3 regions of the Pantoea sp. X-Soil-YNGN-785 genome follow, and region 2 is predicted to be linked to each of the others. Evidence: predicted binding sites of a transcription regulator. Region 2 holds the regulator's gene; each other region holds the start of a gene.
What was found. Region 2 encodes PhoB, which activates phosphate uptake and scavenging genes when phosphate is short. Its sites were predicted from a motif close to CTGTCATAAAACTGNCNNAT; they were not measured.

Region 1 (3,280 bases), 760 kb from region 2:
GTGTTCAGTCATAATCTGGATGAGGATATCGCCAGCGACCTGTTTGGCCTGCAGTATCATCACAGCGATATTCTGACGCACGTTTACCGCGACGATGAGTGGTTTGTCAGCCGTTCAAGCCCGGCTGAGCAGGACTATTTCCGCGAGTCAGTGTTCAACTATCAGGTCTATGAGCCGGGCCTGCTGCCAACCAGCAACATCAGCAAGGTCTTTTTTACCTGCGAAAACCCTGAGCATCTGATCCCAATGGAGCAGGCGATTGAAGCGCGCTGGGGCGATCGGGTTAACGTCAGTTTCTCGCTGCCAACCTGCCTGGAAGTCATGGCGGGCGGCGTGTCGAAAGGACATGCGCTGGAAGCGGTCGCGAAAACGCTGGGTCACTCACTGGAGAGCTGCATTGCCTTTGGCGACGGTATGAATGATGTGGAGATGCTGAGCATGGCGGGCAAGGGCTATATCATGCAGAACGCCCATCAGCGCTTAAAAGATACGCTGCCGGAGCTGGATGTGATTGGTTCGAATGCCGATGATGCGGTGCCGCAGACACTGCGCACGCTCTATCTTGCTTAAGCAGCCTGCGTTAAAAGGGCCGGATAACCGGCCCTTTTTATTGCCGTCAGGCGAGGGTCTTTTTGTGTTTGTGTTCGCTGACCATGGTCAGTAACAGCAGAATAACCGCCAGCACACAGCCCGCAATCATCACCATAAAGCCGCCGTCCCAGCCGAAGTAATCGACGGTGTAACCGACAATGGCACTGGCCGCGACCGAGCCACCCAGGTAGCCAAACAGGCCGGTAAAGCCCGCCGCCGTCCCTGCTGCTTTTTTCGGTGCCAGCTCCAGCGCATGCAGACCAATCAGCATCACCGGACCGTAGATCAGGAAGCCAATCACGATCATGCAGGCCATGTCGACGCCAGGATTGCCCGCCGGGTTGAGCCAGTAAATCACGGTCGCAATGGTCACCAGTGTCATAAAGAATACGCCAGTCGCACCGCGATTACCCCGGAACACTTTGTCCGACATCCAGCCACACAGCAGCGTTCCCGGAATTCCCGCGTATTCATACAGGAAGTAGGCCCACGACGATTTATCCAGCGTGAAGTGTTTGACTTCGCGCAGATAGGTGGGTGACCAGTCGAGGATGCCGTAGCGCAGCAGATAGACAAAGACGTTGGCCAGCGCGATGTACCACAGCAGCTTGTTCGGCAGCACATACTTCATGAAGATCTGTTTTGCCGTCAGCTCCTCTTCGTGGCTGGCATCGTAGTCGGGCGGGTAGTCGTTTTTGTACTCTTCAATCGGCGGCAGGCCACAGGATTGCGGCGTGTCACGCATCAGCGCAAAGGCAATAATCGCAATGGCAATGGCACCAAACGCGGGCATATAGAGTGCTGCTTTCCAGTCGTTGAACCACGCCATGCCGAGCAGGAAGAGCAGTGGCGGAATACCACCGCCCACGTTATGCGCACAGTTCCAGACCGAAACGATCCTGCCGCGCTCCTTCTGCGACCACCAGTGAACCATGGTGCGTCCACAGGGTGGCCAGCCCATGCCCTGGAACCAGCCGCAGATAAACAGCAGTACGAACATCACCATGATGCTGGAGGTCGCCCAGGGGACGAATCCCATGATCAGCATCACTGCTGCGGCCAGAATCAGGCCAGCCGGTAAGAAGACGCGCGGGTTTGATCGGTCAGAGACCGAGCCCATGATGAATTTTGAAAAGCCGTAGGCAATGGAGATGCCGGACAGGGCAAACCCGAGATCGCCACGTGAAAAACCCTGCTCGACCAGATAGGGCATGGCGAGTGCGAAGTTTTTTCTGACCAGGTAGTAGGCAGCATAACCAAAGAAGATCCCGATGAAAATTTGCCAGCGCAGACGACGGTAGAGCGGATCAACGTGATCCGCCGCCACCTGCGGCTGACGTTGTGCAGGTTTAAAAATGCTCAGCATCAGTGAGGCCCTCCAGGGCACATTATGGTTTTTCATTCCCGGCAGGTTGGAGCAGGAAAGTGCAGAACAAAATGGATGCAGAATGTTCCATTTCGCGCAAAGAATAGTGTTAGTTGCGCAACGTTACTGTGATGAATGACACATTTGTTACAGTTTTATTACAGCAAGGAGCGGAAGTGATCACCGGATGGATCATTTCGCGCATTTTATCTGGCTGAAAACCTATTCTGTCGATTGATGTGTCAGGAAGTGTAAGCAGGCTATCCGGTCGGCTGTTTAATTGCCTGGATTATAATCAGATGTCAACCAGATTTCACAGCCTGACGGCGGCACATTGTTTACACTGTCGACCTGTTAATTTCGGGGTCGTTGCCGTGTTTTTATTGATTATTACCACCATTCTGTGGGCCTTTTCGTTCAGCCTGATTGGCGAATACCTCGCCGGGCAGGTGGATAGCTGGTTCTCTGTGCTGATGCGGCTGGCGCTGGCTGCGCTGGTATTTTTGCCTTTCCTGCGCTGGCGGGGTTATCGCCCTTCGACGCTACTGCTGTATATGCTGGTGGGAATGCTGCAGCTGGGCGTGATGTATCTGCTGAGCTTCGAAGCCTATCTCTACCTTAGCGTGTCAGAATTCCTGCTGTTTACGGTGATGACGCCGCTCTATGTGACGCTGATTTACGATCTGATCAGCCGTCGTCCGCTGCGCATCGGCTATATCTTCAGTGCGTTACTGGCGGTAGCGGGTGCGGCCATTATTCGCTATGACAAAGTCAGCGATCATTTCTGGTTTGGTCTGCTGTTAGTACAGCTGGCTAACATCTGCTTTGCGGCAGGCATGGTGGGCTATAAGCGTCTGCAGGAGACCCGACCCATGCCGCAGCACACGGCCTTCTCCTGGTTCTATCTGGGGGCGGTGTTGATTGCCGTCATCGCCTGGTGCGCCTGGGGCAACCCACAGAAGTTACCGACCACCTCATTGCAGTGGGGCATTCTGGTCTGGCTGGGCGTTGCGGCTTCCGGTCTCGGCTATTTTATGTGGAACTACGGTGCGACACAGGTCGATGCCGGTACGCTGGGCATAATGAATAACATGCACGTGCCCGCCGGGCTGCTGGTGAATCTGGCTATCTGGCAGCAGAAACCGCACTGGCCGAGCTTTATTGCGGGCGCGCTGGTGATCTTCGCCTCGCTGTGGGTGCATAAGCGCTGGGTGGTGGGGCGCGGTGACCGGTCATAAGGTGAAAGGGGTGCGCTGCCACAGACCATAAACAGGCTTTGAAAAGTGGCTGTTGAATGGGTGCCGCCTCCCGGGCTGGGGCGTC
Region 2 (3,280 bases):
CTCCGGCGTGTGATTCACCGCGTTGTACACCAGATTGGAAATAGCACTGCGCAGCTGTTCGTCGTTGCCGAACACTTTCAGATGGGGATCGGTATGGAAATGAATATCGTGACGACCGCCACTCAGCGTCGCCGCCTCATGCTGGAGCAGCTTCAGCATCACCGGCACATCGACCTTCTCTTTGAGATCGATCGCGGGCGCGGCTTCGATGCGCGACAGCGTCAGCAGCTGTTTCACCAGGCTGTCCATGCGGCGCGTCTGCTCCGACATGGTGTGCAGCGCTTTGCTGCGCGACGGCTCGCTCATCACCGAGTCATTCATCATCTCCAGATAACCCTGCAGCACGGTGAGCGGCGTGCGTAACTCATGGCTGACGTTGGCAAAGAAGTTGCGGCGCGCCCCTTCCAGCTGATGCATCTGCGTCACATCACGCGCCACCAGCAGCCACTGCCCTTCGCTATAGGGCATGACGCGGAACTCCATATGAAGTTTGTTGTTCAGCACCAGCGTCAGCGGCTTGTCAAAATCGCGCTGGCGCAGATAGCGGGAGAACTCCGGGTAACGCAGCAGATTAAGGATATTCTGGCCATTATCTTCCGGCCAGCGCAGGCCCAGATGCTGCTGCGCCAGGCCGTTACACCAGAAAATAGTGCCCTCTTCCGTGGTCAGGATCACCGCATCCGGCAGCGATTCGGCCCCGCTGCGGAAACGCTTAATCAGATTGCCCAGTTCACGCCGCCGCCGCCGGTTGCGCAGCTGCATCTGGTAAAGCCCATAAAACAGCGGTTCCCAGCTGGCACGCCCGGTCGGTGGCGTCATGGTGCGGTCGAGCCACAGCCAGTGCGACAGCCGCATCAGATTGTGGAAATGCCACAACAGCACCACCAGTACGCTCAGCAGCAGCCACCAGGGCAGGCCGCCAAACAGCAGGCCCAGCAGCGCCGCAGGCAGACAGGCCAGCAGCAGTTCTGTCAGTAATCTCTTCCAGGAGAGGCGTTCCAGCACGGTAAAGGCTCCGTTTAGTAGCGGGCAGAGAAACGATACCCTGTTCCACGGACGGTTTGTACCATGCGATCGTGGCCGGAGACTTCCAGCGCTTTACGTAAACGGCGAATGTGAACATCGACAGTGCGATCCTCCACATACACATTGGTGCCCCAGACGTGGTTCAGCAACTGTTCGCGGCTGTAGACACGCTCCGGGTGCGTCATAAAGAAGTGCAGCAACTTATATTCGGTGGGGCCCATCTCCAGCGGCGTGGTTTCTGACATCACGCGATGTGAGGAGGGATCCAGACTCAGCCCCTGCATCTCAATCACCTCTTCCACTGCCATCGGCGAAATGCGGCGCATTACCGCTTTGATCCGCGCCATCAGCTCTTTAGGTGAAAACGGCTTGGTAATGTAATCATCGGCGCCCACTTCCAGGCCACGTACCCGATCTTCCTCTTCGCCGCGCGCGGTCAGCATCATCACCGGGATATCGCGGGTCATCGCCTCGCGCTTAAGATGCTTGATAAACTGAATCCCGCTGCCACCGGGTAACATCCAGTCCAGCAAAATCAGATCGGGCCAGGGTTCAATCAGCTTGCCAACGGCGCTGTCATAATCTTCCGCCTCGATTGGCTGATAGTCGTTCTGCTCCAGAACAAAACACAACATTTCACGGATGGGGGCTTCATCCTCCACAACCAAAATGCGCTTAGCCATTATTACTCCTGCTGATTATGACGGCTGTCACTGAGATTCGCGGCGCCATTATGCGTCAGATTTGTGACACTTTTATGAAAAACATAACCTGCCTGTAACCTCACTGGTAATCATTTATGACAGCGCAGCGACATTTTTTTGCTTTGGCCGCAGAGCCAGTATAATCGCCCGGCGAATCACAACGGCAGGGACTCATCATGCGCATCATTCATACTGCGGACTGGCATCTGGGGCAGTTCTTCTACAACAAAAGTCGGGCGGCGGAACATCAGGCGTTTCTCGACTGGCTGTTGATCCAGATTGAACAGCATCAGGTGGATGCGCTGATTATTGCAGGCGACCTGTTTGATACCGGTACGCCGCCCAGCTACGCCCGCGAGATGTTTAACCGCTTCGTGGTGGCACTGCAGCCTGCGGGCTGTCAGCTGATTGTGCTGGCGGGTAACCACGATTCCGTGGCAACGCTGAACGAGTCACGCGAATTGCTGGCCTGCCTCAACACGCGGGTGATCGCCACCCCGCAGGCGCAGGATGATGTGCTGCTGCTCAACACCCGCCAGGGCGAGCCGGGTGCCCTGCTGTGCGCCATTCCCTATCTGCGCCCGCGCGATATCCTGCGCAGCCGGGCGGGTCAGTCGGGCCGCGACAAGCAGACCTCGCTGCTGGAGGCGATTGCCCACCACTATCAGCAGCGTTTCGCCGCCGCCCAGGCGCTGGGCTATGCGCTGCCCGTCATTGCTACCGGTCACCTCACCACCGTCGGCGTCAGCCAGAGCGATTCGGTGCGCGACATCTACATCGGCACGCTGGACGCGTTTCCCGCCAGCGCGTTTCCCGCTGCTGATTATATTGCGCTCGGCCATATTCATCGCGCCCAGCGCGTGGCGGGCAGCGAACATATCCGCTACAGCGGCTCGCCGATTCCGCTGAGTTTTGATGAGCTGGGGACTGAAAAGAGCGTCTTCCTGCTGGAGCTGACGGCCAGCGGCCTGCAGTCAGTTACGCCGCTGGTGGTGCCGCAGTCGCAACCCATGCAGGTGCTGAAAGGATCGCTGGCGCAGATTGCAGAGCAGTTAAACGCCTTCAGCACGGCAGAGCAGGAGAAGCCGACCTGGCTCGACATCGAAGTCACTACCCAGGAGTACCTCAGCGATCTGCAACGTCAGGTCGAAACCCTGACCGCTACGCTGCCGGTCGAAGTCTTGCTGCTGCGCCGCAGCCGTGAACAGCGGCAGCAGAGCCTGGCGGGGCTCGACAACGAAACGCTGAGTGAGCTGAAGGTGGAAGAGGTCTTCGCGCGCCGCCTGGCGCTGGATGAAGAGCTGCAACCGGCGCAAATCGACGAGATGACCACGCTGTTTCGCCAGACGCTGGCCGCTATGGAAGAGACCCAATGAAGATCCTCACGCTACGGTTTAAAAACCTCAATGCCCTGCGCGGTGAATGGTTCATCGACTTCCGCGCCGAGCCTTTTGCCAGCAACGGCCTGTTTGCGATAACCGGGGCCACCGGGGCGGGTAAAACCACGCTGCTGGACGCCATCTGCCTGGCGCTCTATCACCAGACACCGC
Region 3 (3,280 bases), 1.2 Mb from region 2:
CGCCAGCGCGACGGCCACAATAATCCAGATCGGCGCATACTCAATGGTGCCAAGCAGGTCGCTTTTCAGCTTATTGAGGAAGCGCTTGTCATCCGGTGATGTCTCTTCCAGACGGGCCGCTTTATCGGCGGTGTCTGAGATACACAGCAGCAGACGACGCATCTGACCGCGCTGATCAACCGTCAGTTGGTCGTAGCTTTGCAGATTATTCAGCAACACCTGAGCACGCTGAACTGCCTGCAGTGCACGCGCGCTGTCACAGTGGAACTCCTGCGGGCTGGTCGCTGGCACTTCTTCCGGCGTTGGCAGCTTAGGCGGTGCCATCTGGATGATGTGCGTCAGCGAGGCGTTATGCTGCTGGTAATACTGCTCCAGGTGATTAACCGCATCGCGGGTACGCGTAATGTCATACCCGGAGGCATTCATATTTACCACGAAACCGGCCGGAGCCACGCCAATCAGGACCAGCATGATCAGGCCAATGCCTTTCTGACCGTCATTCGCGCCGTGCGAATAGCTCACGCCAATTGCCGAAACAATCAGGGCGATACGGGTCCAGAACGGCGGCTTTTTCTTGCCGTCGATCTTCTCGCGGTCAGCAGGCGTCATATGAATACGCGCACGCTTTTTGGTATTACTCCAGTAGCGACGCAGAATGAAGATCAAGCCGCCCGCCATCACCAGGCCGACAATCGGCGACAGGATCAGAGAAAGGAAGATGTTCAGGACTTTCGGGATGTTGAGTGCATCAACTACCGAGGTTCCGGTCATCAGGGCGTTGGTCAGACCGATACCGATAATGGCGCCGATCAGGGTATGGGAGCTGGAGGCCGGCAGACCGAGATACCAGGTGCCGAGGTTCCAGATAATCGCCGCCAGCAGCATAGAAAACACCATGGCGAGACCGTGAGCCGATCCAACATTTAACAACAGATCGGTGGGAAGCATATGAACAATAGCGTAAGCGACACTCAATCCACCGAGCAGCACGCCAAGGAAGTTGAATACACCCGCCATCACCACAGCAAGCTGGGCACGCATGGCACGCGTATAGATGACCGTCGCAACTGCGTTGGCCGTGTCGTGGAAACCGTTGATCGCTTCGTAAAACAATACAAACAGCAGGGCAAGAACCAATAACAGGCTAGTACTGAGGTCTAGACCAGCAAACAGATGTAGCATAAACGTTACGCCATTTTTGGAGGACATGAACGCGGCGCATTATCCGCGACAACGTGCTGTATGGGAAAGGAAAATATAGCGTTAATTTGACCTTTCGTCGTAAGGCTGAAGGGTAACTCAGCTAAAAAGGGTTAGATATTAAGCAGATACAATATGACACATTTACGGCAATTTTTTGACGCTGGCGTCTCAGTGAGCAGATCACTACAATCTGCGCCTTTCCAGTTAAGTGAGTGAACCGCAGTGGAACAGTTTGACGTTATCATCATTGGTGCCGGCGCCGCCGGTCTGTTCTGTGCCGCCCAGGCCGGACAGCGGGGACGCCGCGTGTTACTGCTGGATAACGGCAAAAAGCCGGGACGCAAGATTCTGATGTCGGGCGGTGGCCGCTGCAACTTCACCAACCTCTATACCGAACCGGCGGCCTATCTGTCGCACAATCCCCACTTCTGTAAATCGGCGCTGGCGCGTTATACCCAGTGGGATTTTATCGATCTGGTCAATCGTCATGGTATTGCCTGGCATGAGAAAACCCTGGGTCAGCTCTTCTGTGATGACTCGGCTCAGCAGATTGTCGATCTGCTGCTGGCCGAATGTGACAAGGGCAATGTCACCCTGCGGCTGCGCAGTGAAGTGCTCAGCGTGGCGCGCGATGAAAGCGGTTATACCCTGCAACTCAACGGCAGTACGGTTCAGGCGGAGAAGCTGGTCATCGCCAGCGGCGGCCTGTCGATGCCAGGTCTGGGGGCTTCGCCATTTGGCTATAAAATTGCGGAGCAGTTCGGCCTGAGCGTCTTTCCGACGCGGGCGGCGCTGGTGCCTTTTACTCTGCACAAGCCGCTGCTGGAGCAGCTGCAGACGCTGTCAGGCGTGGCGCTGGAGACCACGATTGATGCGCAGGATGGCACCCGCTTCAAAGAGGCGATGCTCTTCACCCATCGCGGCCTGTCCGGTCCGGCGGTATTGCAGATTTCCAGCTACTGGCAGCCGGGTGAATTCGTCACTATCGATCTGTCGCCCGCCACACCGCTTGAGGCGTTTCTGACGGCACAGCGTGAAGCACATCCGAATCTCAGCCTGAAAAACAGTCTGGCGAAAATCCTGCCGAAGCGTCTGGTGGAAGTCCTGCAGGCGCTGAAGGTGGTCCCGGACATCACGCTGAAGCAGCTCAACAGCAAACAGCAAACGGAGCTGGCGCAGACGCTGCACGCCTGGCGCATCCAGCCAAACGGCACAGAGGGCTATCGTACGGCGGAAGTAACGCTGGGCGGCGTGGATACGACGCAGCTCTCCTCGAAAACCATGGAGGCGCGTGCGGTGCCGGGGCTTTACTTTATTGGTGAAGTGGCCGATGTCACTGGCTGGCTGGGCGGATATAACTTCCAGTGGGCGTGGAGTTCTGCCTGGGCCTGTGCCCAGGCGTTGTAACGCGCGTTTACCAGCGCTGATGCACGTGAGGCGCGATCTTCTCCTGATAGATCTGCTTCAGCGCTGCCATTGTCTCCTCAGAGAGCGCATCGACATCGCTGGCGCGGGCATTGGCTTCAGCCTGTTCGCGATTTTTCGCGCCAGGAATCACCACGCTGACATCTTCGTTCATCAGGATCCAGCGCAGCGCAAACATCGCCATGGTGGTGTCCCCGGTGACGAAGCGGCGAATCTCCTCAACCACTTCCAGCGCCACCTCATACGGCACGCCGGAGAAGGTCTCGCCCTTATCGAACGCTTCGCCATTGCGATTAAAGGTGCGATGGTCGTCAGCGGCAAACACGCTGTCGGCATTCATTTTACCGGTCAGCAGACCTGACGCCAGTGGCACACGGGCGATGATCGCCACATCACGGCGTTTCGCCTCACGCAGCAGCAGTTCCGCCGGACGCTGGCGGAAAATGTTGTAGATCAGCTGAATCGACGAGACGTTGGGAAATTCCAGCGCCTTCAGCCCTTCCTCGACTTTCTCAACGGAAACACCGTAGTGACGGATTTTTCCGGCGGCCACCATCTCATCCATCACCGCGAAGACGTCCGGGTTGTAGTAGATCTCGGTCGGCGGGCAATGAAGTTGCACCAGATCCAGCGTTTCGGTCTGCAGATTTTC

Region 1: a site for PhoB is predicted at 2,102-2,121, ahead of glpT (glycerol-3-phosphate transporter). Genes of this name have one in related genera too.
Region 3: a site for PhoB is predicted at 1,334-1,353, ahead of pitA (inorganic phosphate transporter PitA). Genes of this name have one in related genera too.

The regions. Positions count from the first base shown of each region.
Region 1 covers NZ_AP035942.1:190,008-193,287, forward strand. Annotated here, with positions in the region: gene yigL (sugar/pyridoxal phosphate phosphatase YigL) at 1-570, shown strand, start outside; gene glpT (glycerol-3-phosphate transporter) at 617-1,957, opposite strand; gene AC6I8E_RS00840 (carboxylate/amino acid/amine transporter) at 2,332-3,195, shown strand.
Region 2 covers NZ_AP035942.1:954,469-957,748, reverse strand. Annotated here, with positions in the region: gene phoR (phosphate regulon sensor histidine kinase PhoR) at 1-1,005, opposite strand, end outside; gene phoB (phosphate response regulator transcription factor PhoB) at 1,020-1,709, opposite strand; gene sbcD (exonuclease subunit SbcD) at 1,907-3,106, shown strand; gene AC6I8E_RS04270 (AAA family ATPase) at 3,103-3,280, shown strand, end outside.
Region 3 covers NZ_AP035942.1:3,745,787-3,749,066, reverse strand. Annotated here, with positions in the region: gene pitA (inorganic phosphate transporter PitA) at 1-1,182, opposite strand, end outside; gene AC6I8E_RS17490 (BaiN/RdsA family NAD(P)/FAD-dependent oxidoreductase) at 1,426-2,610, shown strand; gene AC6I8E_RS17485 (aldo/keto reductase) at 2,618-3,280, opposite strand, start outside.